Regions from separate parts of the Paenibacillus sp. FSL L8-0641 genome, predicted to be linked through region 2. Evidence: riboswitches for the same ligand, from Rfam matches in the RefSeq annotation. Region 2 holds a riboswitch; the other holds the start of a gene.
What was found. A riboswitch is a leader RNA that binds a small molecule or an ion and turns the genes downstream of it on or off. The one in region 2 is predicted to bind cyclic di-GMP.
Positions count from the first base shown of each region.

Region 1 (15,525 bases), 900 kb from region 2:
CGTAACCACGTTGTCAAAACCTTTATTCTCCAGATAGCGCTTGGCGAGATCGGATTTGACATAGGTACGGCGTAGAGATTTTGTTACCTTCGGCAGCAGCATAATATCGTACAGTTTGCGGATCAGCGCGTGCGTGTTATCCCGGTATGGGCCGTGATACAACGACAGCTTATCGGGACATTTACGGGAAAGCAGATAGGTCATGATCTGGTTGTATTCTGTAGTAATGACCAGACCATAAGCATCCAGAAAAGAATCTTTGAGAACATCTCTGTAGATGCTGTTGCTTAAGAACTTAAACCCGTGGAGCCAGATAATACGCAAGGTGCATCCTTCGTGACGGTAGACTTGTTCCAGATGGGTTTCCTTACGATCGTTGTAGTAAACAATGTCGCAATCGTAGCCTTTTCGAACGAGTGCTTTGCCCAAGCCGACTTCCTGTAAATTGTATGAGTCCCCGTTCACTTTGCTGGCAAAATTGCGGAGATACAATATTTTTTGAATCATCATCAGGGCTCCTGCCATTTCATATTGAGTGAGTTATGGAGCACGGAGGGTTCAGAGAACGCTGCGCGTTCCATTTGATCTTCCGATCGCTGTTGCAGTGGGATTCCTGGATATATAAAACATTCCGAGGTAGGAATCCCACTGCAAAGGCGAACGCTAGCGCTTCTTCAGATTCAAATGGACCGCTCCGCTGCTGACCACCGTGTCCATAAAGTCACCCCATTTAAAAAAAGGGAATGCTGGGTATGAAGTGCCCTCGCTGCGTGGATACGCGAGCAAATACATGCAGGGCGCTGACCTCGTCGAACAGCTTGTGAGCTTGGTACGGTTATGGCAAGCTCACAAAACAACATGGAACTACTACCGCTAGCTGACCAAGATGCCTTAACTATGGCTAGACTGTCGCCTGTCCAGATTGTTATCCACCGGACCCTGTCACCCTGACAGAGAACTGTACAGAGCATTAATTACGCCGGGATGCATGCCCGGCATAGAAGTTCTAGGCGATAGGGCGAAGCTATCACCAGGCGGCTTTTACCTTCCCCACCCAATAGGCTGGGGGAAATTCTTTTTGGCGGCGGTGGGTAGCGGAGGGTAAGGATTTGAATCTGGAGAAGCGGCAGCGTTCGCCTTTGACGAGGGATTCCGCCCTTTTACAGGGCCTATTCAATCTAGGGAATCCCTCGTCAACAGCGATCGGAAGATCAAATCCGTCCCGCAGCGGACTTCCATCCACAAAAGTCGCTCCAGGATCAAATCCGTCCCGAAGCGGCCTCCCCCCTCCAACTTGAATGTTCCCGTTGCCTCTCCTCCGTCATCTGCATATTAAAATGATCTGCCCCTTTGAGCTGGGCAGCTGCCATATCTGCCACTAGAGTTACACTCGATTCCATCGGCACAAAGCGGTATTTGTAAGCTGTAAGCCGATGATCGGTTTCGTGAAATAAAATATCCTGAGCGTAATTCCCCCATCGGTCCTTGGGCATCAAATCAATGGTCATACCGGCATGCGCAGAGGGCAGCAGCATATTAGAGCCGTGGATGCCGATCACTAATCGGCTGGCTGCATATACCTTGCAGACCCGCAGCTCACTTTCCCGGTCGAAGCGTGTGACACGCTCATCAGAAATCCATGCCGGGAAACTCCCGGTACGCCCAAGTCCAGCGACTGTAAAGCGATGATCCGGGAAGCTTTCTCTCAGCCTGCGGAACAGCCGTATGATTTTACTGCGCTGATGATAAATTAGCGGTTTTAGCCCACGTTTGAGCTGCGGAAATTTCTGTACCGCTCTTGCGATATGATGGCTGCCGCTCCACAAGCGGTCTTCCCTCCATACGAAGGTAATGCGCGGCTCCGGCTCACGATCCTCGTTATAACGGGAGACACCTGTAAACTGCTCAATATCAAACTGATTGGGATGTGAATACGCCGGGCTGACATACACCTCATCAAAACGCATCAGTTCCTCAATCATCCGATGATGTAGTACAGGATAAAAGTTTCGTGCCCTGCTGAACGGCACATCAACCGTCCAAATTTCAGACACATATGCTGGCACCATCCACTCCAGCGACTTTTGCACAATGACGATGATGCCCAGGTCCGGCGATTGCTCGTATTCGCGTTGCACATTGAGCAGCTTGAGCAAAGCATGACCATACAAATAATCCATTGTGTTGACGATGATTACACGTGTAGAAGCTTTCATTTTATGCACGGTCATGCCGACTGCTAAGTCATAGGAAGGATTCATCAACGATTGTCGCAAAGGTTCTCCGAGCCATTTTCTCGACTTCGCATCACCGGTCAGAATATAGTCAGGCATTTCTACACGATAAGGTGAATACGTAGCATGGCCGACCCTCATGTCCTCAAGATATTCGCGTCCGCACCCCTCACACATAGTGCTGACACATACATGGATTCCCTGCCACAGCACCTCTCCACCACGTACCTTACCTCCACAATGCGGGCACTGTTCCTCATGCCGAACAAACGGTTTAATGGGTATCATGATTGTTCTCTCCAACTTTCGGTACTGTAATATGAACACGCCAGAAGGTCAGGATGGACTTCATCATCCAACCCAAATTAGATTTAACTTCCTTAAACAACAAATCTAATAGAAATACAGATATCGTAAAGGACAAAATCGTCGCCACTAACGACCCTCGGACACCAAGCAACGGGATTAGCGCGTAATTGAAAGCGATATTCGTGACCGCCCCCACCACCGAGGTCAGCAGCGTGTATCTGAACAAATTTTCATTGGTAATAAACAAGCTTTTAGCAACACTGAAGTTGGTGAAAAACAGACGAATCGCGAATAGAGACAACAGCGAACCTGCTTCGGTAAATTCTCTCCCATACAGCACAACCACTACCCATTGGGATAGAAAAAATAAAGGTACCGAGGTCACAAGAAAGCATATAAACATCAGCCGATACACCTTGGACAATGTCTGTCTGTATTCGTCGCTTCCTTTCTGCTTGGAACGTGTCACCACCGGAGCATAAGCCGTTGTCAGAACGACCGGAATGAAGCCCAACACTTCGATGAGTCGGAGTGCAACGGAGTATTGCCCAACCGCAGCGTTTCCCAGCAGTTCACCGATAATGACTTGATCAATCCGTGCCTGTACATATACAGCGGAGGATGACAATATGAGCGGCCAGCTGTGATTCATGATTCGCCGAGCTGTGGCTAAACGGAACGTCCATTGGTTCACGCGTCGTCCTTCCTTACGGAAGAAATACAGCAGCAGTAGGCTTCCCAACAGAAACTCTCCATGAGCACACAACGCCACCATCCATATCGGAACACCCGATAACAACAAAATGATTTTGACAGTGGAGCCGAGAACAAAAGCGGTATTCTTGGCAACGACCGTGTATTTGGACAGCATCTGCGCACGAAACCAGTAGTCGATGATATCAAACAATTGAAATACCGAGGCCGTAGCCAAGATCAGATTGATCAACCGCACCGAACTGTCTTCCGGTCTGAGTAGTGAAATGAAGGAATAGGACAGTACAATGGCTATCAGAGTACCTAACAATTTCAACAGAACCGCCGTACCCAATAGCTCATGCTCATCCTTGGGGTCTTTGACAAGATCGCGTACTAATATAGAATCAAAGCCAAGGGTCGTAAAAATCAGAAACATCCCGAAAAAGGATTCCGCATAATTCCACTTTCCCAGTTCCTCTGGTCCCAACACTCTCGCCATGATGATGCTGACTGCCAGGCCGAACACCATGCGAATCATTTTGTCACCGAACAGCCAGGATGTATTCACCAGCAAACTTCTGCGCGGTTTGGCGCGTTTTTCGACTAATGTCATAGGTTTTACTCCATCTTGAAAAAATGACCTTGCGTACAGCGAAGAGACCCCCCGCCCAGGCGGATGGCCTCTCCATCTCTTACACGACGACAGAAGCTTCAACTGCAGCCTGCCTTTTTACCCGCTCCAAGTCTGTATCCACCATCATACGAATGAGCTGCTCGAAGCCTACTTCCAATCGCCAGCCCAGCTTTTCTTTCGCCTTGGCACAATCGCCGAGTAATAGATCTACCTCTGCCGGACGGACAAATTGAGGATCGATCACGACGTAATCCTCATAATTTAAACCTACATGGGAAAAGGCAATTTGCAGCAGTTCACGCACAGAATGCATTTCTCCCGTGGAAATGACGTAATCATCCGGTTGATCCTGCTGAAGCATCAGCCACATCGCCTTTACATAATCCCCTGCAAAACCCCAGTCTCGCAGTGAATCCAAATTTCCCATGCGCAGCTCTTGCTGCAACCCCAGCTTGATACGAGCTACCGCATCCGACACTTTACGGGTTACAAATTCCAATCCTCGACGTGGGGATTCGTGATTGAACAGAATGCCAGAGCAAGCAAACATATCAAAGCTTTCACGATAGTTCACTGTAATCCAATGGCCGTACACTTTGGCAACACCGTAGGGACTACGTGGGTAGAACGGGGTCGTTTCTGTCTGCGGTGTCTCCAGCACCTTACCAAACATCTCGCTGCTTGACGCCTGGTAAAAGCGCGCTTCCGGTTTGGCAATTCGAACCGCCTCCAGCATATTGGTGACAGATAATGCTGTAATCTGCCCTGTAGCCAACGGCTGCGGCCATGAGGCCGCTACGAAGGATTGAGCAGCCAAGTTGTAGACCTCATCCGGGTCGGACTGCCGGACGGCTTCAATCAATGAAGCCAGATCGGTCATATCACCGGAAAGCCAGTGGATGTCATTCTGGATATGCGCTACATTTTCAAAGTTCGGTGTGCTGGTTCGTCTGCGCATCCCGTACACCTCATAATCTTTGGATAGCAGCAATTCAGCCAGATAGGACCCGTCTTGCCCGGTAATTCCTGTGATCAGCGCTTTTTTCATTCCAATTCCCCCACCGTTTTTTTATTGTTCAACCAGATCCAGACCTTGAAATGCCTGATACACAGACTTTAATCCCTCTTCTAGTGAAATACGCGCCGACCAGCCCAGCCCGGAAATTCGGGATACATCTACCAACTTACGCGGCGTTCCATCAGGAGCGGAGGTGTTAAAGGTAATTTCTCCCTCATAGCCGACTACATTCTTCACTTGCTCAGCCAGCTCACGAATGGAGATATCCTCACCTACGCCGATATTTACAATTTCATTTCCCTCATAATTGTTCATTAGGAATAGACAGGCCTCAGCCAAATCATCAGAATGAAGAAATTCTCGCCGCGGCGTACCAGAACCCCATACTTCTACAGTCGGAGATTGATTCAGCTTGGCTTCATGAAACTTGCGGATGAGCGCAGGCAACACATGAGAAGTCTGGAGATCAAAATTGTCGCCCGGACCGTATAAATTCGTCGGCATCACAGAAATAAACCGGGTTCCATACTGACGGTTGTAAGACTGACACATTTTAATCCCGGCAATTTTAGCAATCGCATAGGCCTCATTAGTAGGCTCCAGTTCACCCGTGAGCAGATATTCTTCCCGTAACGGCTGCGGAGCAAATTTAGGATAGATACAGGTAGAACCTAGGAATAATAGCTTACTTACATTTGCCCGGTATGCCGCATCAATCACATTTGTTTGTATAAGCAGATTGTCACGGATAAAATCAGCCGGATATTCGTTATTCGCCAAAATCCCACCAACCTTGGCCGCTGCCAAAAATACATAATCCACAGACTCTGTTTCAAAAAAATGATCTACTGCCTCTTTATTACGTAGATCCAGCTCACGGCTTGTGCGAGTAATAATATGACGGTAACCCGCTTCCTGAAGCGATCGGACAATAGCGGAACCCACCAGTCCGTGATGCCCTGCTACATATATGTTGGAATGAAGATCCATACTTATCCCCTACCTTCTTCGTGAAAATGAAAGACTTTAATACGCATCCTTGGAGCCTAGCAGCACACGAAATGTTTTCAGCATAATAATCATATCTGTGCGGAAACTGCGTCTGGATATGTACTCCAAATCCAGTTCTACCATCTGGTTAAAGCTTAGATGATTACGACCGCTGATCTGCCATAGACCGGTGCAGCCTGGTGTAACCGTCAGACGCAGCTTATCCCTCACTGTGTAATCATGGACCTCTCTTGGCAACGGGGGTCTGGGTCCTACCAGACTCATCTGCCCACGCAGTACATTGAACAGTTGTGGCAACTCGTCGATGCTCGTTCTGCGAAGAAAGCGACCCACACGGGTAATTCGGGGATCGTCCCGCATTTTGAACATCGCACCCTCAATTTCATTTTCCACCAGCAGTGCAGATAATCTGGCTTCGGCATCAGACACCATGGAACGAAATTTGATCATGCGAAACGGCCGCTCATTTTTTCCAATACGTACTTGATAAAATATTGCACTTCCTTTGGGGTCCTCCAGCTTAATCAGCAAAATGACAAGCAGAAATACCGGGCATAGCACGATGATTCCAATGAAAGACAATATAATGTCCATGCTTCGCTTCACGAACGGGTATACGTTCCATCCTTGCCGCCGTTCAAGCCCATGAGCGACCGAATAAACATCCACTGACGCACCCCGCACTTCGACCTCATTCGAGCGGGAAGAAGACACGTCTCATCACCTCGCTCCTTATTAATAAGTATTATTTATACATTGTTAAAAGAATTTTATATACTCTCATTTTCCTCCTTTTTATTCATGTCAGATTGCGTTCCTCCATCCCCCGCTCGACACGGGTATTCGAACGCTTCACATTATTAAGTACTACGCCCAGAATGCGCGCCTTTACTCTTTCCAAATTCGCTTTTGCTTTCTTGACGACATCCTTTTTGACCTTCCCTGCCTGCACCACCAGAATGACTCCGTCACACATGGCGCTTATAATGAAGCCATCCGGAAAGGACAGCAACGGCGGTGTATCCATTAGGATCACGTCATAATGTTCTTTCAGCTCAACCAGCAGAGCATTCATTCTGCGGGAACTGAGCATCTCGGACGGATTGGGCGGGTTCGGTCCGGCTGTAATTGCATGCAGATGGTCAATCCCGGTTTCTTGAACCACATCCTGCCATGCCTGTTGATTGGCAAGCACCCGTGTCAGCCCTGTATGATTACGCAAACCAAACATATGGTGCAAGGAGGAACGGCGCAGATCCATATCCATAATCAGCACCTTTTTCCCCTCTTGCGCATAGGTTACAGCCAAATTGCTAATTGTGACCGTTCTGCCTTCACCCGCCTGAGCGGACGCCACCATCATAACCTCAATCGGCTCGTCTATAGAAGAAAACTGGATGTTAGTGCGAAGCATGCGGTACTCCTCCGAAACGGAAGACTGAGCATGTAGGGATGTAACGAGCTGATTATTGATTAATCGCGGCATATTGCCCTTCACCTACCTGTTTAGGAGTTGTAGTGGAGCTGTCAGAGCGTTTATCTTCTTTTTTCATTTTCGTAATCAGGGCTAGGGTAGGCAGACCGAGTTCTATTTCAATATCCTCTTCATTCTTAAATGTATCATCCAGTACCTCCAGCAGAAACGCCAAGCCTATTCCCAACAATAAAGAGGTGGCAAAAGCAATAAATATCTGTATAGTGGCATTACTGTTCACGGGAACTGCTGGATCATTCAGACTGGCTTCGCTTAGGATGGTGACATTGTCCATTTTCATGATAGAGGGGATTTGCCGTTTGAATACTTTGGCTACCGCATTGACGGTTTTCACAGCCTTCGTATACGATAAATCGCGGATTGTTACATCCATGACCTGTGAATCACCTGCGGTGTTCACTCTTAATTTTTGCGCCAATGCTGACGGAGTGACCTTAAGATCGGGGAAGCTGGCGACCACCTGATCCATAATCGCCGAGGAGATCATAATTTGCTTATAGGAGTTCGTTAAGGCTATATTCGTTTGAACTACACTGTAATCGACGACACCTGCACGATCCGGTCGTGGCGTCTGGTTGATAATGAGCTTTGCGGTAGCTTCATAAATCTGCGGGGTAAAATACATATTTTTTATGCCCACTACAGTACATACTAGCAGTACGATGCTACCAATCAACCACATTCTTTTACGGATCAAACGGATGTACTCTTTCAACTGCACAAGACCAGTCCTCCCTGATTGACTTGTTTTCGATGCAATAACGCTTGTACTGATCCTCTGCATAACGGGGAAAAGAACGGTGCATGACCCTCTAATCTATAGTAAAATGTTGTATAATAGCGCATAGAAGGTCTAGCCAGCGAATAAGCACAAAATGCTCATCATCGGTGGCCTCTTAGGGTATATAAACGAAGACATCAGTGAAAACTATTAAATAAAGATACGTTATGTAACTTACATAACTAATTTATGATACAAAACGTATCTTGTCAAGCGTAAACTTGCTTTTTTACCTTTCTTAACCTTGCCTTCAGGAGGAAAAACGGATGAATTATGGCACCCGCATCGCTGAATTACGAGAACATAAGGGATTAAAACAAGAGGAACTAGCACAATCCCTCGGAATTACGCGGGCAGCTCTTTCTCACTATGAAAAAAATAGGCGCAAGCCAGATTTCGAGATCCTGACCAAGCTCGCTGATATTTTCGGGGTAACGATTGACTACTTGGTGGGACGTACGAGCCATCCGGCGGCAATATTGGATTCAGATGTGAGGGAATTTGTGGACCAGCTTGAACTGTCCGATGAGGATATTCTGCAACGTTTCAACCTGACCATTGATGGACGCACCTTGTCTGAGGAAGAAGCCAAACGTTTTATTGCATTTGTCCGAATGGAACGAATGATGGAATAAAGAAAGCGGCCGACTGCTTCACGTCTCGCTCAAGTAAGACCAGCCGTTGGAATTTACACGCGCTTGTCCTTCCGGTATGTGGTTCCATCCGCGTCGCTTTCTAGCCATTCTGGCATCGTGAACCCACATTGGAGCAAAATGTCCCGGATGTCCAAGTGGATGGCAGCTTTGTCTGCTTTCTGTACGTTGTTTTGAAAAAGAGGGTTGTTCCCCCCTAATTCTGTCTCCTTGTTCATTCAGCACTAACCTCACTTTATTATTCTTGGTCACCGGAAAGAAATTTCCCACAAACCTTGTATGTATAGTCGTGAACAAAACTATTATATATGAATACACACCTGCAATGTTGTCGTCTTATGACGAGAATAAAAAAGGATTTTCTTATTTTTTTCTTCATTATACGTAAAGTATTGGCAAATCAGAACGATTTTCCAACAAAAAAGAACCTGTCAGGTCCTATTTTCTCCTGATAGGTTCTTTTTTGTTTTATTTCGAAATGATGTTAGGTATTCGAACTCTAAGGTCCTATATGCATTCCGATCTGATTAAGCGACCTCGGCTGCTTGGGAAACCTGAGTACCTCCGGTCGCTCGGACTTTGTAGACATAGTGGCTTCCGGCTTTTACCGTGCGGTCTGTATACGTGCTTCCCGCTACTTGCGAGGCAATCACCTGATAGGCCCCGTCGGTTCCGTCAGCACGCAGCACATCATAGGAAGATACGCCTTCTGCCTGAAGCCAATTAATCTCTACCGCCCCATCCTGAACAGAGGCAGCCTTCACCCCTGTTGGAGCTGAAGCTGCGGTCTGATCTGTACTTTTTAATTCCAAAATATATTGTACCGCTTCGCCAGGGCCCAGCTTTTCTTCAAAATCAAGGGCAGGAGAAGCCTTGAGCCCTGATATGGAACGCTGTGCCTGACTGTAAGTGGAACCCGCTCCAAAACGTTCACCCGTGTACAAACCGGCATTCGGCATTGTCACCCGTACACGAACGGTCTGCGTGGTGGATTCGAAATTCACTAGATTTACCAGCAATTTGTTTGAAGTAGCGCCGCTACCTGCCAGCGGTTTAAGCTTGGACGTATCCACCGCACGCACATACACCATTTTATCCTTGGTATCCTCTGGATTCAGCACTGTATAAGTCAGAGGTTTCCCATGCGTGGCATAGGCTAGACTCAAGCGTCTCATGATCTTAACACGAGTGTCCTGTCCCTGCCCGAACGGATAAATTTCTGTGTTGGCCGGGTTATGACTTTGCAGATCGAAGCCTGTTTTAAACAGCGTATAATCTTTATAAAAAGCAGCGTGCTGGATAAACATATCGGCAAACCCAATTTGTGAACGCATAATCCGGTCGAATGCGGCTGCTTGTGGCTGACTAGCCCCATAATCTGGATTATCTCGATGCGTATCATTGGTACCGAACTCCGTGTTCAGCATCTTCTTCGCCAGTCCGTCGCTCGAACCGCCGAAGGTTTTCAAATTTTGAATGAAGCTGCCCCCGCCCTCTTCATTATACGATTCACCGTAGGCGTGTCCGTTGGTCAGGTCAGTGACTTCCTCCAGCTGTTTACGCTGCGCCGGGTCTCGCTCCCATCCATCCGGATCACCGCATTTTTTCGTACCTCCGGTTTGATTTTTGCACGCCTTGGTAGAGTACGTCGGCCAGTAGGCCCAACCCGGCGCTACCGTTTTGAGATGCGGTGCCAATTGCTTCCCTTCCGTATTCAACCACTTAGCTACAGCCAGATTTACCGCCTTGGAGCGATTAAATAATCCAGGTTCGTTATCTACTTCATAATATTGAAGATAAGAACCGTATTTTTTTACATAATCGCGCAACTTTTGCTTGGCCGTTTCTGGCAGAGAACCATCTTTTTGCAGCTTGATATCACCTGTATATAAATACAAAGCAGACGATTGCATATTATACTGCTTTAACGTTTGATAGTAATCATCCACGTCTGTACATGCCTTGCCCACATTGCTGGCACAGGTGACCCTCATGACATTGCCACTATAAGCAATTCCCAGCCATTTGAGAACGTATGGTAAATGCTTAACTGCACCCTGATCATAATAAAATTCTTTATTGTTCACATTTGTTCCGGTCAGTATATATTTACCGTGTACCGGTTCGGTCGCAGGTGAAGCTAACGTCTCCAAGCTCAAGTCATCCCAAGTCCACCACACATTTTTATCTTCTGCAGAGGAGCAGTATAGGCAGCGCGCTGTCTTTAGCTTGAGTACGTTAACACCGCTTTGCAATTGCTCTTTGGGTATATACAGCTCGTAGTTGTTTTTGAAATTATAAGCACTCCCAGTACCGGATACTCCGGCAATCTGAATAATACCGGACAGCTGTTGATTTGAAAATACAGCCATTTGTGGGACTGCTTTGCCCGCATCTAAAATCCGAACACGGAATATCATACCATTGGGAGGAATCTGATTCAGCTTATACTGGAGTGTCAGTTCAGGGTTCGTGGACGCATTCAAACCGGGAGGAATATCTCCACTGCTGAGCAATACCGGAACTGTTGTACTCTCTTCTGCTACCGACAACGCTGACATTGCTCCTTTAGCAGATGATTCGGTAGAGGCAGCTGCTGTAGAAATGTCGATATTATCCCTGCCGACCACACCTTTGAATTCCGCTGAAGAGTCATCCCTCTGCCCCAGCTTCCATACTGGACTGGCAGCTGCTACTTTATCCGTCTGCAATTCTGCGCTTCTTGAAGGCGTGTATATAAACCAAGCGATCATCGCTATAGCTACGATCGCTAGTAGTCCAGATAAAACTCCTGTATACCTATGGGATAACCATTTTTTTATCATATGATCGACCCTCTCTCCTCAAATTTTTGGACCGGGAAAGAGTATTAATCAAGGAAGAAACAAAGCGTTTCCGGGAATCACCGCTTTCGCTTCATGCTGACTTTCCCACATTAGACGTGCCATCGCGTCGCCTTTTTCATCATAGTATTCTACTTTTAAATCTACCATTTTGCCTGCTTCCAAAGTCATACTGCCTTTACGCTCTGTCCAGCTTTGTTTGAACCAGCTGTCAATCACCAACTTGCCGTCTACCCATACACGGATACCATCATCGGATATCGTGGTGAACGTATAGGTCTCGCTATATTGCGGTTTGATTTTACCCGTCCAGCGAACCGAGAACTGATCGGCATTCACCTTAGGGTCAGCTGCATTGGCACGCCAGTTGTAGTCCAGCTTGCTATCTGTACGGATCAAAACAGGACTTCCATTCAAATTCATATTGTTAAAATATTCGCCACGCAACCCGTTCACATATACCACATCAGGAACAGAAGGGGGAGTCGGAGCTGGGGGAACGATCACTACTGGCGGAGCCGGGATAGGCTCACTTTGTCCCTCGTCCGGTAAGGTCGGTATATCTGTCCCAGGTGGTTGAATCGTTTCCAATCCATTCTTCACATCATCCCGCGTCAAACTCCTCGAATCATTCATATAATCCTGAATTTGATTTGTTGTGTTATTCTCAGTCAGCATCTTGCCCCAAGTCATGGAATATACCCATTTAGGTTGAGCCTGCAACACCTCAGAACTAGGCATCTCACCGTGCTCCCCAATGGCAATCGGCTTATTCCGTGCCAGCCCAAGCAGACCTTCGTAATGACTTTGCTTAAAATCATTGTTGTAAATATCTACTGCCAAGATGTCCACTCTGTCATCCCCCGGGTATTTCGGGGTGTACGGGACAGTATACGAATTGGGCGCATTCGGACTCCATACCCACAGCAGATTGTTCAATTGATGTGTGTTGGTAAAACGGTCGTACATGATATTCCATAGCTGATTGAAATTATTTTTGTTTCCCCACCAGAACCAGTCGCCATTCATCTCGTGGTAAGGTCTCCACAAAACCGGAACCCCTGCATCACGAAGCTGCTTTAACGATACAGCGGCCTTATCCAGATCGGCAATGAGGAGGTTATACTGCGTAGTACCTGGGGTCACGTATTTGTTGAACTCTGTCTGACTTACTTTCGCCTGTACATTGGCCCAAGTCAGTGGCCTACCTGGTAGCGCTTCATGAAAAGTCATCGTCACAATACCACCGGATCTGTCCCAACGGATAGCACTATCGACGACATTTTTACGTTGCGCTGCTTCTGTAGCGTCAGATTGACCAGAGATAGCTCCCATCTCATAGCCGTGTACACCTACATATGCCTGACTGATTTTTTGGACCTTGTTACTTAATTCATCCGGACTTTCCAAATAATCATGCTGACCGGTGACTATTTTTTTCCCTGAGATGTTGAGTAAATAATTGTATAGTTCACGGGCCTGAGTAGAAGCGTCCGAATTAACAGGTTGTAATGAAGCGGCATTCGCCACAGACAGAGAATCACCAAAACCGACGGGCAACAATGAAAAAAGCATAACAACGGGGAGTACATGACGTATCAGTCGATACAGAGGAATAAAATTGAATCTCACTTTCGCTCTTCCTTTCGGTAGCCAGGCTGCCATCCTTGTGGAAGGCCCTTTAGCTTTGCGTACCTGCCTTTCGACAGGGCTGCGTTTATCGTTGGAAGGAGTTTGGATTCCTTCTTACCCTAAGTATCGACTTTATTTTACCAAAATTTAATAGGTCATGTTCATGAATTTACAGGTTTTCGCCCAAATTCGACAGTTTGAGCCATGAATTTTCATGAATTTGTCTTTTTTTCGTTTTTACGAAAATAATTATGAGATAAATTGGTGACGGGAAATTTCATTCCAATCCATACAAAAGCGGACAATATCCTCTTCAACCAATTCAGAGCCAGTCTGCACCTCAATAAAATCCACATCTGTCACAGCCAAAATGCTATGCTTCGTCCCTTCAGGAATGCGGACTACATCACCAGCCTTTACTTTGTGTAGCTTCTCATTCAAAATAATTTCCGCTTCACCGCTAATAATGGTCCAGATTTCACTCCGTTTGAAATGAAGCTGGTAGCTGATATTTTTGCCTTTTCGTACGCGGATTCGTTTGGTCAATACCTCGTTACCCTCGTCATATTTGACATAATCCACAACCCGATACTGCCCCCAACGACGTTCTTCATACATTGGACGCTGATCATGAGCCTTGAGCACTTCTTTAATACGAGGACTTTCTGCCTTATTGGTCACAAGAATGCCATCCGGGCTAGCCGCTACAATCAGATCATTCGTTCCAATGATCGCCACAGGAATGTCTAACTCGTTAATAAGACTCGTATTGACGCAATCCTCCGTTACTACACCTCTGCCCACTTGTTGATTAGACATTTCTTCTGTGAGCGTATTCCAAGTACCTAAATCCTTCCAAAAACCATCATACGGAAGAACTACAATGTCCTTTTCCTTCTCGACTACTTCATAGTCAAAACTGATTTTTTCCAGAGATGCGTATTGCTTTTGCATTTCTTCATAATTCAGCGGCAATCCCTTGGATGCCAAGATATCCAGCAAATAACTTAATTTGAACGCAAAAACCCCGCAGTTCCATAGAGCATTGCGTTCAATCAGACGCTCCGCCTGCTCCCGGTCGGGTTTCTCTTGAAAATGGCTCACTTCGCGGTAGCCAGTGCTACCTTGGGTGGCATCGTTTTTCGGAATAATGTAACCATATTTCTCTGAAGGATAGGAAGGGACAACCCCGATTAATGCAAGCTTGCCTTCACTCTCCTGAAGCGTATGTTCCAGTTGGGCTACGGAGGCGAAGAAAGCATCCTCAACATAAGGATCTACAGGCAATATAGCTACAATTTCATCAGGTGAAACACCTGCAATGGAATATAAATAAGTCGCTGTCAGCGCAATCGCAGGAAAGGTGTCTCTGCGTTCTGGCTCAACAATGATACGCGTATTCGGCCCAACCTGACTCTGGATCATTTCGACCTGTGCTCTCCCTGTCGCAATAAACGAGGATTCTGATAATCCGTTGTCTCCCAATTGTCTCCATACCCGCTGTACCATGGATTCCGAAGTCCCCTCCGGGCTCTCCAGTACCTTCAAAAATTGTTTGGAACGGGAATCGTTGGACAAAGGCCATAATCTTTTACCGGAACCACCAGACAAAAGTACGAGCTTCATAACTCTCCACTTCCTCTCTATAATGTATGGGTGATCGGATGGGGCAGGGTTGAGTAGTCCGCTACGGGCTGGATTTGATCTTACGATCGCTGTTGGACCGGGATTCATTCGATTATATAAAATCGTATATAGGTTTGAATCCCGGTCCAAAGGCGAACGCTATCGCTTCTCCAGATTCAAATCCACCCCTGCGCTACTCAAAAATGCATCATGCCGATCATACCGTTTATTGCAAAAGGCGCGACCGGACATTATTAAGTCCGGTCAGCCTGTTAGCGCTCACGCGCTCGGCTCAGCCGCGAGGCGCTTTGATCGGAAGGAGCGGCATCAACCGCGCCGCTCCTTCCGATACGCCCTTCCTACTCCCATCCCATAAGGTGGGAGTTTAAAACTGTGACTCCACGGCGGAAAGCAACGGAGCGGGCAGAATTGTTCTGAAGAAGCGTCAGCGTTTGCCTTTACCCCCGGATTTTAACCTTTGAATGTTTTACACAATCAAGAAAATCCGGGGGTAACAGCAATCGGAAGAACAATCTGCACGCGCAGCGCCTCCCCCACCACCACAGTCACTTTTTAAACTTCCACTTTATCTC
Region 1 is NZ_JBBOUW010000001.1:1,384,906-1,400,430, reverse strand. Features, by position in the region: gene MKY16_RS06275 (glycosyltransferase family 4 protein) at 1-507, opposite strand, end outside; gene MKY16_RS06270 (hypothetical protein) at 1,260-2,522, opposite strand; gene MKY16_RS06265 (flippase) at 2,509-3,852, opposite strand; gene gmd (GDP-mannose 4,6-dehydratase) at 3,932-4,921, opposite strand; gene fcl (GDP-L-fucose synthase) at 4,943-5,881, opposite strand; gene MKY16_RS06250 (sugar transferase) at 5,918-6,616, opposite strand; gene MKY16_RS06245 (CpsD/CapB family tyrosine-protein kinase) at 6,702-7,388, opposite strand; gene MKY16_RS06240 (YveK family protein) at 7,369-8,118, opposite strand; gene MKY16_RS06235 (helix-turn-helix domain-containing protein) at 8,445-8,813, shown strand; gene MKY16_RS06230 (hypothetical protein) at 8,867-9,049, opposite strand; gene MKY16_RS06225 (hypothetical protein) at 9,359-11,656, opposite strand; gene MKY16_RS06220 (glycosyl hydrolase) at 11,705-13,306, opposite strand; cyclic di-GMP riboswitch class I at 13,320-13,400, opposite strand; gene MKY16_RS06215 (sugar phosphate nucleotidyltransferase) at 13,556-14,932, opposite strand; gene MKY16_RS06210 (hypothetical protein) at 14,982-15,308, shown strand; gene MKY16_RS06205 (UDP-glucose dehydrogenase family protein) at 15,506-15,525, opposite strand, start outside.
Region 1: it holds a riboswitch for cyclic di-GMP, as region 2 does, so the genes downstream of both, MKY16_RS06220 (glycosyl hydrolase) here and MKY16_RS02180 (collagen binding domain-containing protein) in region 2, are expected to answer to the same signal.

Region 2 (15,525 bases):
AAAGCTTCCGATCAAGGCAATGACACTAGCTTGAACGGTATGAAGCAAGCCTTCTCTGAAACGGTCGCTATGATCGAAAAGTACGTTGATATCAAAAGTAAGCATCTACAGGTATACCTCCTTATCCAGACTTAAGAAAGGAAGGAGCTCGCAAGCGCGGCTCCTTCACAAGAATACTATTCGGGCTTAACCCCAAGCCATTGCTCGTGGAGCTTATCGTATTCACCGTTGCTTTTCAGTTCCTTGATCGTATCATTAATGGCTTGTAGGAGTTCGGTTTGTCCCTTCTTTACTGCAATGCCGTAAGGTTCCTCTGTGAAGTTCCCGCCTACAAGAATATAATTCGGATCTTGCTTCTGCATGCCGAGCAGAATAGAGTTATCGGTAGTTAACGCTTCTCCTTTACCTGCTTTGAGGGCATTGAAAGCATCCTGATAGTTTTCGAATTCTAATATCGTCGCTTCTGGTGCTTTTTCACGGATATTTTTGGCGGAAGTAGAGCCTTTCACGGCGAGCACCTTGGTATTCGGGGTCAGGGACTCCAGCCCGGTGATGGGGCTCCCCTTTTTCACGAGTAGAGATTGCCCGGCGTTAAAATAGACGTCGCTAAAATCAACCTGCTTTTTACGTTCATCCGAAATGGTCATCGTCGCGATAATGGCGTCGATGTCTCCGTTTTGCAATAAGGTGATTCGTGTTTTGGACGTGACTTCTTTTAGTTCAAGTTTGGTTTCATCGCCAAAAATATGTTTGGCTACAGCCTTGGCGATGTCGATATCAAAACCTTCTACTTTTCCGCTAGCCGGGTCTTTCAGTCCGAACAGCTTGGTATCGTATTTCACACCAATGACTAGTTTGCCACGCTGTTTGATCGCTTCCAGTCCGTTGGCTGCTGCCGGCTCATTTCCCGACGTTGCCGCTCCTTCTTTGCCTCCGCAGCCTGCCAAGACGAGCAGACAAGATAAAGCTACCAGCACCAAAGTACTCCATTGAAATCTTTTTCTCATCAGAACATTCCCCTTTCGATTTACGCTACATTGGTAAGTCTGTTTAATGATGAATCAGACGGCTCAGGAACAGGCGGGCCCGTTCTTCACCCGGATTCTGAAAAAATTCGGCAGGTTGGCCGTCTTCCAAAATCTGTCCTTTGTCCATAAAAATCACGCGGTCCGCCACTTCACGTGCAAAGCCCATTTCATGAGTGACAATGACCATTGTGATGCCCTGATGGGCGAGCGAGCGCATAACATCCAGTACCTCTCCGATCGTTTCGGGATCAAGAGCTGAGGTAGGCTCGTCAAACAACATAATTTTTGGATTCATCGCGAGCCCGCGGGCGATCGCGACCCGCTGCTGCTGTCCACCAGACAATTGGGCGGGGTAGCTCTGTGCCTTTTCCTCGATTCCGACGCGCTTTAGATAAGTGATGGCTGTTTGAGTAGCTTCTTCTTTCGAGATGCCCAGTACCTTCATAGGTGCCAGTACAATGTTTTCAATTACCTTTTTGTGGGGATACAGATTGAAATGCTGGAACACCATTCCGATATTGCGACGGAAGGCATTAATATCAATCTTTTTGTCATGTACAGGGATCTCGTTAACGATCAGTTCCCCATCCGATATCGTTTCCAGACGATTGATGCAGCGAAGCAGGGTGCTTTTACCCGAGCCGGAGGGACCGATGATGACGACGACCTCGCCCTCCTTAATCTGAAGATTAATGTCTTTGAGTACATGAAAGTGACCGTAATGCTTGTTGACATTGCGAAACTGGATCAGAGAGCTCACCCCTTTTAGGCTTGGATACATAGCTTAGTAGACGGATTGACATGATCAAGCTCTATTAGAATTTAAAAATTTCTCTCATGATACTATAAGCTTACAATAAAAAACAAGATATTATGTTATAAAACTTTACGTGAAATGTATTTTGATGTGTTTTTTTACTATTGATTTGTTATTTATATGATAATAATAAGTAATTATCCGCAATTTTATGTTATTAAATTTGACATAAAATATTAATCCTCGACATGCCAAGGGAGAAACGTGACAAAAGCAACGCTATGTTTTACAGTAGGGAAGAAGGAATTTAGGGTAAAGGAAGGTTAGACAATGACGAAAGCTATTTCACCGCTAGTCACGGCATTGGGCATGGAGCCCCATCCAGAAGGCGGCTGGTACAAAGAGATGTGGAAGGCCAATTTTCAAATTCCGAAGCCTGTACTGCCGGATGTGTATTCCGGTCCGCGTTTTGCAGCTTCGTCTACGTATTTCTTGCTGCATCCGGGTGAGTTCTCCGAGTGGCATGTGGTCCATTCTGATGAGCTGTGGCTATATCATAGCGGAAGCCCTGTAGAGTTGAAATTGGGTGGAAGCGGAGAAGAGCCAGGCGAAGAAACTGTTATCATCGTCGGTGCAGATGTGGAGGCAGGACAGCATCCACAAGCACTCGTACCAGGAACAGTATGGCAAACAGCACGTCCGCTGGGGGATGAGCCTGTGCTAGTAACCTGTGTTGTTGCACCAGGATTCCACTTTGATGACTTCAAGCTGATTGCCAAGAATCCAACTGAATCGTAATGTGAACATTGGCGGGTGTATTTCTGTAAATGAACAGGAATGGCCCGCCTGATTTATTTTTACTCATAGAAATAGGCGCTTTAAAATGGCTTTAGGTGCTTAGTTTCGCCTGAACAATGAGACGATGGGTGGGGTTTACGAGAGGGTCACATGTAATCAGTGTGAGCAGCTTTTGTTTTTTGAAGCTTTTCAGAACAGACACGTCCGTAGGATCGACCACTTTCAGGCTATAAACGCTATATACATATTGGTTACCCCGAGTGTTAACAACAATCTTATCCCCGATCTTCAATTCATTTAGACGATTAAATAAACGTCCAGAGGTGCGGGCTCGATGAGCAGCAATGGCGGCATTCCCCGCCTGTCCCAGCGTCCCCGTTTCCGGCATATGTACAGCCGCGTGTCTCATATTTATCCTCGTTGCGCCTTCCAATACAGGGAGCTTTAAAGCAATACGACTTATACTAATAGTGGCTATGGGAGTTTGTTCATTAGCGCTTCCAATGGTAACAGGGGGTGTGGAAGTATTTTGTCGTGCTTCACGAGCCGGGACTTCCGTAAGAGTAGTGGACAAGCGAGCATAGCTGTCCGTAAGACTGGGGGGCCATAGCGCATCGCTTTTTCCTGATGGTAGTTCTGCTGCTTTTAATAGCTTGCTTTGTTCCCGATCCTCATTCCATTCCGTCGCTTTAGGAAACAAAATAAAAAGTAAGCCTAACAAAATAAATACGTAGGAAAGTTTACGCAGACTCAGCAATCTCGCCTCCCCTAAGCAAAGTACGGATTATACATATTTTTTTGAAAAATGCCCCATTCCCGGCTCATTCCAATCGGAAATGGAATGAGGCGAGAGATCAGGGCAGGTGATCCATTTTATTTTTTGTTCGTCCGTGTGAATTTCAACAATACGCCCCACATAACCAACGCTATGCCTGTCAAATAGAACGGAACGGGGCTGCTTTCACCTGTTTGGGGCAACTGATGTACCGCAGGTGGATCCTCTGGCTCTTCTGGCTCTTTCCCGGGAACCTTGACACGGATCTTAGGTTTGGGATCGTCTTTCGAATCCACCGGAGGAGAAGGATCTTGATGAGGCATGACGGCTGGCGGCTCCGGCGGTATAGGTGCAGGTTCCTCCTGTAGAAGGGCTATGTCCTCCGGAGACATTGGCAATGACGGAGGAACGGTTACAGACGGAGTATCGGGTATTTCCGGATCTCTGTCATGTTTCTTACCTGAGCCTCCAGACGGGGGTGACGGGTCTGGATGAGTAGGCGTTCCTGGTTCGTTTTTCTTTTCTTTACGGTTGGTGATCACAATCTTTTTTACACCAGAGCTTTGTCGCAGTGTTGCGTCTATTTTGATCTCAAGCTTGCTCTCGGTGATTTTATAGCCCTCCGGTGCTGCCAATTCCTCCAAGATGTAATCGTCATGAAGCAAGGAGGAAAAGATGATTTTGCCTTCCTGATTGGTGGTCTGAATGAGAGGGGCTCTTTTTTGACCTTTATCATAGAGTGCAAACTGTGCGCCAGGCAGTATCTTCTCAGGCATATCCTGGTCTACCTTGGTCAACTCAAGACTTTCGGTCACACCCCCGCCGGAACCGGAGCCGGAAGACGTTCGTACAATGATTTCCTGGCTGGTTTCCCGTATCTCTGTCGTCAAGCGATCCCCCTCAAAGGCAACCTTATTACTCACTTTGGCTTTGTCCTCAGCATGAATGAATGATTGGTATTCAAGAATAAAAGCAGAGGAAATATCCTTGGCAAAAGCAAGTTCAAAAGTTTGCTGGCCTTGAGCATCTGTTTTGATATACAGCTTGTAATCTTGGTTTCTAATCAACTCGGTGCCCTTGGTGGTATTTCCGTTGGCAGCGATGATTGTAGAGTACAAATGAAAGGAATCCTCGATTAAGATTTGATTGCTGCTAGGCTGATCTATAATTTTAGCGTTGGATACATGTGACTGTCCTTCATTGATGCGGATGCTCCAGTCGATCTTATTTCCATTTTGTGTACCGACTTTAGATACATATTCTCCACCATGAGGTACCGTGACTTGCGCTGCCCATTTGGAGACTGTTTTTTGTCCATCCAGTAGAAGGGCTTGATTATGAATTTCCTTGTCAATCAGTTCTCCTTCCAATGAAGTTTGAAAGGTAATCCAGTAGGGAGTCTGTATCTGCTCCTTGAACTGGATACGCAATTCATTCCCATTTTGCTCGGAGGGAGGGATAATGGTGTATTGATCTGCCGGGATTTCAGCCCCTTTTTGTACGCCATCCCACCATCCCAGCAAGGTCATATCGTGTACTTTCACGGAGCCGGGCAGTAACTTCTGACCTTGCAGCAAGGGGTCTCTCACTTCCGCGTGGTTTAGGATCTTGCGATTGTAGTTGGCTTTAATGTCCCAGGTAATGAGCTTGGAGGTCGCATTATAGCTTCCTTGCTTGGCACCGTTTCGTTGTGTCATAAAGTCCGGCCAGATCGGGCACTCCACGGCATGCGATGATGTTTCTCCGTCTTCAAACTGGTATTCTATAATGGATTTATTACGAAACTCAGGCTTCGTCGTATCCGTTTTCCAGTCATTGTTATAGGTGGTTGAATACTTGATCGTATAAGCTTTATGAATGGTTTTATGAAATTTGAGCGTAAATCCTTGTTTATAGTCCTGTGATAGCGGAATCAGCTCATAATCCGTGGGGGCACGTAGCTCCGTTGTTCCGTCAACAGTTTGAATTTTCAGGGTGTCCGGCAACAAGGCCAAGCCCCCGTTTGGAAACACATCGTGAATGACAATATTTTTCATGGTGTACAAGTCTGTATTAATGGTAATCACCCAAGGTATGATTTTGGTGTTGTAATTGGGTGTGTCATACATTTTAGTCATAACTCCGCTTGTGATTTCTGTCGATACGATCTTCTGGATTCCATCTGAGGTTATGATGTTTATAACTTTTCCATTTTCATAGACACGGCCTCTGGCTTGAGTCTGGTATCGGATGGTATAGGCTGAATCTACGTCAAAGTTAAATTGAAGTTTGAAGCCGTTGCGGTCCGGATAATCAACTGGGATGACAGTATACGCCCACGATGGGAGTTCCTCCAGCGTGTTTCCTTTAAATACTTTCAAGGAACCGGGTAGCAATTCTTGAGTTTTGTTGAAATGATCAATTAAAAGAGCTTTGGCTTCGGGGATTTTTGTCTCGCCGAAGTTGTATCGTATGGCCCACGAGAGTGTTTGTGTGGCATGATCATATTTTTCAACCTTTTTGGACAAAAACTCACCACGTTCTACATGAACAGTACCGGTAGCAGCAACGTTCTCTATCGCATCTCCTGAAAGCGTTGCTGTGTTGGAAAAACGAGTTTCGTCGCCAGTAATGCGCGTGGAATATTGAATCTGGTAGGCCGTGTTCATGCTACCGTCTTGAAAACGAATCACAAACCCTGTCCCGGCTTGATCTGCTTCAATGGCATATTCACTCGCATTTACTAGGTCTCGAACAACGGTCGATCCGTCGATATTGACTTGGAGATGATAGAGCCGGATAGAGTCTCTTCTGAGTTCCAGTCCTAAAGGAATTGGATCGGTGATGAAGGCATGCTTTACGGTGTTTAGCTGTTTGTTCACATCAATGGTCCAGTCGATCTGATTTGTGCCAGCTAGTTTCCCTTGTTTGCTTAGGGTCGGCCCTGACTGGGGCTTTACATTCACGATGACCGTTTGCACCCCGCCTTTGATCGGAATCGCAATGATGACCTCTGTACTACCTTTCACTATTTCTTTTGTAAACTCGGTTTTGATTTGCAGTTTGCCGCTGACATTGGAATGAGTCTCTACATATGGGTTAAAGGTCATGATCACCTTGCCCTGACGATCTACTGTGAAGTATCCCACGGTTCCGTCGGTAGTGACTAACGGAGATGAGATATCAGTGTAGATGACAAACTGTTCTGGTAAGTGAAAGGTGAAAGTGTCTCCTGACTTATAGGTATTGTCAGGAAGCTCCCATTCATAGCCTAGTTGGATGGCTGATCCGATGTCGAATTGGCTGTCGGGACTATATACTGCATCAATGACATGCCCTGATTCGTCGGTCAGGCTCAACTTCGTTAGTATGCTCTGCGGAGTTGCATCATGTTGAGATTTTGAACTGACTGCTCCTTGAACGAAGGGGGGCGTGTTTGAAGGAATCTCCCTGGGAGGTTCAAGGTTTGGGACACCGTATACAGCATCCGTAACGGTATGTGTAGGATCGGATACAGCACTCTGCGGCAGTTCTGGGGCTGGAGCATCTGCGTAAGCCAGTGTTGCGTTGAAAAAGCTTTGGACAATGAGCAATAAGGCAATGATCATTACATTTATTTTTGTTCTCATGCTCCAAGTGATTCTCCTATTCATCGTAATATGGCAATGCTTCGTTCGAAATTAGTATATTCAGCATGCTAGGCTGACATGACTATCCCAATAGAAAAAAAAGCCCTGATCATAGCGATCAGGGCTTTTTTCGAGATAGGCATAGCAAATTGTGGTGGATCTATGTAAAAAAGGGCATAATAAAAAGCTCGTTCATCTGGTAGCTGGCTGCCATCCGGATAGGAAGGCCCTATAGTTTTGCGTCACTGCCTTTCGACAGCTTTGCCATTAACTTGAATAGCTTGTGCGTCTATCATCTATCAAACTGGTTTCATGTAACCTCTCATTTACAGCTTGGAACGGTTCCCCCACTTTTTGCGGAAGGAATGAGGTGTTTCTCCTACATGCTCCTTGAACAGGTTAATAAAATGGCTCGTATTGGGAATACCTACGTACCTTGCGATATCCACAATGGACATGTCACTGGTTTTAAGCCAGCTTTGAGCGGCCGTGATACGGACATTAATGAGATAATCAATCGGAGAGAAACCGATCTGCTTTTTGAAATTTTTAGCCAGATTAAACTTGTTTAATTCAAACATATCTGCCAGCGAGTCCAGTGTTATTCGCTCACAGTAGGACTGATCCAAATATTGCTGTACCCGACGTACTTCGCTGAGGGTTTCAGCATTCACATGCTGGTGATCATAGGGATGCTGCAAGATGCACATCAGTATTTCACCAATGAGCCTGGACGTTAGCAGTTCAGCGGAAAGACTTCTGTCAGACTGCCCACAAATCAGAGCATGCAGTTTGTCCAATATAATATACGGATTATGCATGGATATTACCGGTTTATTATGCTTGGCAAATTGTTCGTAAAAGTTTCCGATCAGGTTGCCGTACAGGTATAAGCTGATAAACTCCCAGGCTTCATGACCGGAGGTGCTATATTGCACATACTCCTCACAATTAATAAAAAACAAATCATGAGGCTTTAAAATATATTTCTTGTCCCGGTATAGTAATTCTCCCTTACCAGACAACGTAAAAACAAGCAAAAAAGAGGCGAGTTCTTTTCTTTCCACCGTAAAAGCAGAAGTTTTTTGGAAGTAGCCTAATTCCTGAATATATAAAAGGGATTGCTTGGCAAAAGCGGAGGGAGTGCGCACAATTACGACAGGTTCGCCGTTCCAGAGGCCCTCGTTGTTTTTTTGGTCTGTTGTCATATTCAATTCCTTTACAAAGAAGCAATTTTATCTAGCTTATCTTGGTTTGATTTAACCAATATATAATGGCTGATTAAACATGATTTACTATATATAAAAGTTTATTTTATCACATGAAATATGTCTATATATCAAAATATGTTTGTAAGTTTTATAGAAGCCTCGCTCTTATGGACATCTAACCTGATCGTCCGTATAAAAGGTCGAATATTGTTGAAAGAATTCTGAGGTCATCATGGATTCAAATCCTTTCTGGGGTCAAAGATAGAATTAGTGCTGAAAAAGATATCTTACATGCCCATTCAACTTTTCCCTTCACTTCTCCTTTCGGTTTAAGAAATTTAGGACTTGGTTCTGATAAAATGGTTCGTAAGGCTTATTATTAAAAATGAGATTTTGGGCCTAGTGTTGTGATTTAGTTCACGAACATGAATGTAAAAAAGAGAGATATATGCATAAAAAATTACGCAAAAAGTGGCCTTACGCGTTTCATCAAGAGTGCTTTCAACTTTGGAAATGACACGGGCAATGATATGATGGGTAATACAGGTATAGTGCTTTACTTACTCGACAGTCAGTTTGGAGGATTACAGGATGGGAAAACCCAAAAATACGAAAACCGCAGCGGCTTGGTCGCTTGTTATTCTAGGGGCAGGCTTTGCAGCCACATTGCCCTTCCAGCAATATGGCTGGGCTCGTTTGTTAGCCGGAGCTTTTGAGGCAGGACTTGTAGGGGGACTGGCGGACTGGTTCGCTGTCACTGCTTTGTTCCGTCATCCGCTAGGCATTCCGATACCACATACCGCGCTGCTTCCTAAAAATAGGGACAAGCTCACAAATGCCTTGGTGAGTACGGTGGAAAATAACTTGCTAAACAAAGACAGCATCGCGTCTAAAATTGCAGATATTCGTTTGGCCGATTTGGTGCTGGGTGGTGTGGAAAAAGGTTTGCGCACGCCGGAGGCGGCGGCATCCATAGATGTTCTTGCCAAGCGGCTCGTCCAGTCGCTCCCGCTCGCGGAATTGGCTCCGGTCATCGTGGCAGAGCTCAAGCGGCAGATGACTGACTTTGACGCCGGACCGCTGCTGGAGGCGCTTGCTCGTCAGACCAGCGAGAAGGGTTATGATCGCCGCGCGCTGGATTACACGCTGGAACAAGCCGAGTCCTGGCTTTTGCGACCCGAAACGGGCTATACGCTGGGTACCTTAGGTATGCAGGCTGTCAGCGGTTTGCAGGTGAGCGGACTGATGCAGTTTGCCTTGAACGCATTCCTCGGCTATCTGAACGAAGAGCGTATGGGTGAAATGATTCGTCATTTTTTGCTGGATCAGGTAGCAGAACTGCAAAGGGAAGAGCACCCGCGCCGTCAGGCCGTGCTGGATGGTCTAAGAACACAGGTGACCCGATTGGCGACGAAAGATACGGTTCAGGAAGGGTTGAACGGCTGGAAGGATAGCCTTGTTGAAGCCTGGGAAGGTGATGCGTCGGTGCTGGGAAAAATGGAGGAACTGCGTATACGCTTATTGGACTACATGGAAGACGGAAGCTATGTGCAGACCTATATTTTACCGCTATTGGATCGAATGTTGACTGATTTAAGAGGGAATACCGAGCTGCTGGACAAGATTAATGTGCGAATTGTGGAAGGTATTACTGGACTGGTGGAAGCCAACCATAGTCGGATTGGTAACTTGGTGCGCGAAAATGTAGACAAAATGGATAACAAATCCCTGATTGCACTGATGGAGGACAAACTGGGACAGGATTTGCAGTGGATACGTATTAATGGCGCAGTTACAGGCTTCCTGATCGGCATTGTGCTGACAGGTATCCGTATGCTAATCCAATAGATCAGAAAAAGCTACAGATAGGGTTGTGGAAGCATGAGGCTTTGGCATGAACATTTAATCGACAAGTTACCCCGTCCGCAACTGCTGGGGCAACATCGTGAGTGCTGTGCCCTGCGCGGGAATGGGTGGGGCAAGCCACACGCCACGGTGAATTATGTGTTCGATTATCACCCCATGCTGCTGGTGCGCTATCATAGGCTCATTATGGACGAAATGAAAAGCAGAGGGTACAATGTTGACCCACTATGGGAACAGCCTTTGTATCGCGGTAAGCAGTGTGAGCCTTGGGAGGCAGAGCTGGGTGAGGAACTGGCAGGCGCGGGTGCATATGTGGAGCATGACGATGAGTATATGAAGGAGTGCCTGGATAACCTGGCTTCCAAGGGGATTTTAATAGAAATTGAAGTGACCTAAAAAAGACGGGCTGTGGTAGGTTCATCATTCAGATGAAGTGCCGCAAGCCCGCTTTTTTGATGCTTCAATGTTCATCGTTTGGGAGAGAATCGGGATATTAGATTACAGAATCCAGCGTGTGACCTTTTCCAGGGGTTGTCTGGATTTTTCACGTTTGGGTTCATGAGCGCGATAACCGAAGGCAGCAATGACTGAAATATCGAGCAGCCCGTTCTCCAGCAGTCCTTCTTCCTCCAAAATGGCATGCACCTGATCGTAGTTAAAACCCTCAATCGGACAGGAGTCAATACCGATCTGAGCCGCCGCGGTCATCATATTGCCTAAGGCAATATAGGTTTGCTTGGAAGCCCAGTCAAATAGCGTACGTTCGTTTTCCAGCAGGTGTTGACTTTCACCCTGGAAAATCTTATAGCGGCCTGGCAGTGAGGCAAATTCCTCCTCAGACATACCTTTAACCTCTTTATACATATACTCCACGTAAGGAGAATCATAACGAACATCCTTGCGCGCCAAAATCAGGATGACGTGGCTAGCCGCAGGAATCTGCTTTTGGCCACCGCTGGAAACCGCAGCCAGCTTCTCTCTTAATGCCTGATTTTGTACAACTACAAACTGCCATGGTTCAAAACCGACGGAGCTTGGAGAAAGTCGCCCGGTTTCGAGAATGAACTGAAAATCCTCTTCCGGTATGATGCGATTGGGATCAAATTCTTTCGTGGCGTGCCTGAACAGAAAGGCGTCCAGAATTTCCTGTTTTTTAGCTGATGTATTAGACATAAAATGTACTCCTTTGGGTATGGGTTTAGTTGGTGCTCTATGGGTTTTCTGCTACTATAATGAGAGCTGATATCGAATATATAGTTATCATATAGAAAGTTTTTGCAGGGAACAAGTACGCACATATTTGTTTCTTGTCATACGTCTGAGGCTATTGGTTTACACATTCTACAGAAAGAAGGGTATACATGGCACAGGAGATGGAACATGCAGTTAGCGTTAATTTTGGATGTCCGGTAGCGAAAACCGTCGGGGTTATAGGCGGCAAATGGAAGGGAGTCATCTTGTATCATTTGACCACAGGACCGCGGCGCTATAACGAAATTCGACGGACCTTGCCTAATATTACACAGCGGATGCTAACCTTGCAGTTGCGTGAATTAGAGAGAGATGGCATTGTGCACCGTGAAATTTATAACGAGAACCCACCGCGTGTGGAATACTCGCTTACCCCGTTAGGAGATACGTTAAGGCCATTGCTGGATTTTATGAGAGACTGGGGGATCTTCTATGGAGAACAGGGTTGCGAGCCTGTGACGACAACTTCCAAATCAGGCAAGCACTTTTGTTAAAGGGAATGAAGAAAGCCCGCCAGATGATTTCATAGAAGACTCATAAGAAATCATCTGGCGGGCGAAATAAGGTCGGTTTTACTTGGATAAAATGTACACTTATTTAAACTCGATGGCTTCGTTCATCTGTGACCAGGCCGTTTCTCCAATGATGCCCAAGCGCCAGATAGCGATTCCTTTGAGGTCATAACGTTTGGCTAAACCGATCTTGGCGTTAACGGTGCTGTCTTTTTCGCTACCCATCGAAATCCCCAAAATGAGCTTGTCCCGCGAGGTTTCCTTCAAGGCCAGTTGGATGGCTTCATCCACTTTTTCCAAAGGCTCAGGTGTAGCCTTTTGTCCGTAATCATAAGCCATGATGATCAGATCGTCCGCCAGATTGCCCAGCGTTTTGTAGTCATAGCCAGAGTAAGAACTGTTCAGCGGATGCAGAACGACGGTGAGCTTGAGCCCGGCCTGATGCGCTTTGGTCGATAGCTTTTTAATAAAGGTGTTGTAGTCTGAACGAGCTTTGGCTTTGTCGCCGCTCCAGCCCAATCCTTCCAGGTCTAGCGAAATGCCTTTAAATTGTTTGTCGGTGGCGGTGCTAACAATTTGGGAAATGGTTTGTTCTTGAAGCTGCGCATTTTCCAAAACTTTGGTCAGCTCGTGATTGCCATCTCCGGAATAGACCATCAGGTAAGGGGAAGTCCCCTGGCTGTCTGCCTCCTGCACAATGGACTCTGGCGTTACAGTTCCAGCGGCTTGAGGCCATTTGTATTCTTTGCCGTTTGTGGTAAATTGTCCGTTCGTATCAATTCGACTCCAGCCGAAGGCAACGACGTTAAAATCCGGTATTTTGGATTTTTGGTCAAAGGAAGACAGCGCATAGAAGCCTACTGTATACATCGATTCACGAGGCGATGTAATGGAGACCGTCCGTGTTCCCTGGTTCCAGTTCACCGTGGCTCCAAACTGCTGCCCGAAAAAGCCCAGCGGAATCATGGTGCTGCCGTGCACGGTTTGCGGAGCGGCTGTTAGTTGAACCGCTTGTCCGTCCACTGTGGCATTGCGGCTACCCATCTTTAGAATCACCTGCTTGGTAGCAGAACCTTGCGCTTTGGTAGCGGTGATGCTTTGGCTGGCTTGGTCCCATTTCACTGTAATGCCAAGAGCTTCAGAAATCGCACGAAAGGGAACCATGGTCGTGCCGTTCATCATGGCAGGTTGTACAGGGAACGGTAATGCATATCCGTCCAGCATAATGCTGATCTTGCCGGCTTCAGCTTGTGCCAAGGGGCTATAGATGCCCACTGTGGTACTCAGAAAAATAGCACTAGATAACAGAGCTTTATTTACGATTTTCATCCTATGATCTCCTATGCTCAATAGATTGCAATGCTATCATGTTAGAATCGTGAGGGTTCTACCTATTTTACCAAAAAAATGATAGAAAGGTGAATGTGAAATAATAGGATGAGATGAATCTGAGTATGTATTAAAGCTGACTATTAATCGTTTTCTTTCATACAAAAAAAGCTGACACCTTTTAAATAGGTATCAGCTTTTTCTTTTTAAAACGCTCTTAACTTTATACGTAACCCAGATTACTTGCGGCGCTTGAGTGCAATGCCGACAGCTGTGGCACCAAGAACGACTGCAATGATCGAGAGAACGAGTGCTGTCGTTTGTGCAGCAGAGCTGGCTGGAGCAGAAGCGGCAGGTGCAGCTTCTACAGCATTGTTCGAAGCAGGTGCGGGGTTGCTATCATTAGCCGTATCTGTGCTGGCGTGGCCTGCTGCCGTACCCGCCGAATCGTGTCCGCTGTCTGCGGCAGGTGCAGGGGTTGCGGACGTGGCGTCCGTCGTAATTTCGGTAATGGAATGAGGATTGCTACTTCCTTCGTCGCCTGTCCATTCCACGATACTTCCGTCACTGTAATACTGGAAGGCGTCCCAGGCTGCTGCGGTATTCTGGTCTGCATTTTGCGCTACAAAGCCGAAACGCTGATATTGACCTGCTTGAATGCCGTCTTTTTCAGTCGTCCAGGTCACGGTGATTACTTTGCCAGAGCTGTCTTTTTCGGTGGCTACCTTCCAATCCGGTACAGGCTCGTATTGTTTGAAAACGACCTCTTTCGGAATTTTCAAGGCGACTTTGGTGGTTGGAATGTTTTTTTCCACGGGTACTTTCAATGTGTACGTTTCCCACGCATTAGGTTGTGAAACAGAAGGCTTGACTGTCACATGTGCACTGGCCATACCTGCAAAAAGTAAGGCACCCGCTGCGATTAGACCCACAGAGGTCGCAAACCTGGAAAATCTGGATTTTGCTGTTTGAATTGTTGTATTCATATTCAATTCGCTCCTTTTAAGTGAGGATTTCACAAAATCCTGAAGTATAAAATAATTATTTTTTACCGCCTACATGCAGGGTGAATTCAGCATCAACCGCATCGAGTGAAGCCGTCAGAGCATGTACCTTTACCGCCCATGTTCCTTCGGAGGTCATCAATTCCTGACTGCGGAATGGCTGTTGCTGCTTCACAGGTAGAACAAATTCCTGTTGATCTTGGTCAGGGTCTGCTGGAGTGAGCGTTAATGTAACCTGCTGGATTCCTGAAACGGCAGCACCCTTGCTGTCCTGAACGGATACCTTAAATTCATTGCTGCCCACAGCATTGGGACTGACTGCCAGGGTAACGTTATATCCACCCGTAGTGCGAGTCTCCTCAAACGGTACAGCAGGTGCCTGACCGGGTGACAGGTGAGTGAGCACCGCAGTCAACAGCATCACGAGCAGGCCGACGGACAACTCGGCACGCAATCCCCGGGCGGCTTGCTTGCTGGGCGCCGCTTGCCGTGCGCTGCGGAACTGGCTGGCCGCGAAGGCCAGCATGACTAGCAGCAGCGCTGCCTTGCCGAGCAGAACGAGTCCATAGGACGTGTTCAGCAGCATGGAGGGAGCCGGAATGTACAGCACGGCTCCATATATACCGGTGGCGAGTAACGCCGCCACCATAGCAATGCCCCAGCCGGCGAAGCGGCGCAAGGCGGCTTGTCGTAGAGTTGCCCGCTCGGATACGGGCAACTCTGCTCCGGCAACCGGCAGGCACACGACCATGACGGCAAGTGAGCCGATCCAAAAGGCTGCTGCCGCGAGATGGACGAAGTCCGCCGCAATGGCTGGAGCTGGATGGGTAGCCGCTGCCGGGTGACCGACAAAGGCCTTGGACAGCATGAGGCATAGCGTTAGGAGAGCCGAGCTGTAGCCCCAAAGACGGCGCTGGCGACTCGAAATGCTGTAATCCAGCGCGTAAATCAGCGTTACGCTTAGGAGTAGCACGAGAATCATCTGGATAAACCAAATTTGTCCGGCTCCAGTAAACTGGAGAGCTTCTCCCAGAATCGGGAGTGAGAAGCCCTCCCTGATGGAAACCCCGGCATCCCATGAAGCCTGAAGTGGCAGGCTGATCAGAATGGCGGCAGACGTTATGCCGTAGCCGCTCCATAGCAGTTTATTCCAGCGGGGCGATGTTTCAAAGGGCCGCTGATTTTGCTTATGCTGTTCACTTTGATTCTTGTCTTGGCTTATGCTCGGTAAGATGAACAGCCGGAAACAAATCGCTCCAAAAAGCAGCGATAGTCCTATGTAAAGAAACCAACGGACAGCGATTAAGTCGATTCGTGATGTCCCTGAGCCTTCAGGTGCGGTAGCTTGATGGGTAGGCGCATTGGAACCGCTGCCTACTTGAAATG
Region 2 is NZ_JBBOUW010000001.1:486,281-501,805, forward strand. Features, by position in the region: gene MKY16_RS02155 (amino acid ABC transporter permease) at 1-105, opposite strand, end outside; gene MKY16_RS02160 (transporter substrate-binding domain-containing protein) at 177-1,007, opposite strand; gene MKY16_RS02165 (amino acid ABC transporter ATP-binding protein) at 1,051-1,788, opposite strand; gene MKY16_RS02170 (cupin domain-containing protein) at 2,116-2,583, shown strand; gene MKY16_RS02175 (class D sortase) at 2,675-3,340, opposite strand; gene MKY16_RS02180 (collagen binding domain-containing protein) at 3,457-6,966, opposite strand; cyclic di-GMP riboswitch class I at 7,162-7,242, opposite strand; gene MKY16_RS02185 (AraC family transcriptional regulator) at 7,293-8,174, opposite strand; gene MKY16_RS02190 (DUF445 domain-containing protein) at 8,769-10,025, shown strand; gene MKY16_RS02195 (TIGR02328 family protein) at 10,059-10,439, shown strand; gene MKY16_RS02200 (NAD(P)H-dependent oxidoreductase) at 10,542-11,216, opposite strand; gene MKY16_RS02205 (winged helix-turn-helix transcriptional regulator) at 11,405-11,788, shown strand; gene MKY16_RS02210 (stalk domain-containing protein) at 11,888-13,135, opposite strand; gene MKY16_RS02215 (YcnI family copper-binding membrane protein) at 13,375-14,121, opposite strand; gene MKY16_RS02220 (copper resistance CopC/CopD family protein) at 14,177-15,525, opposite strand, start outside.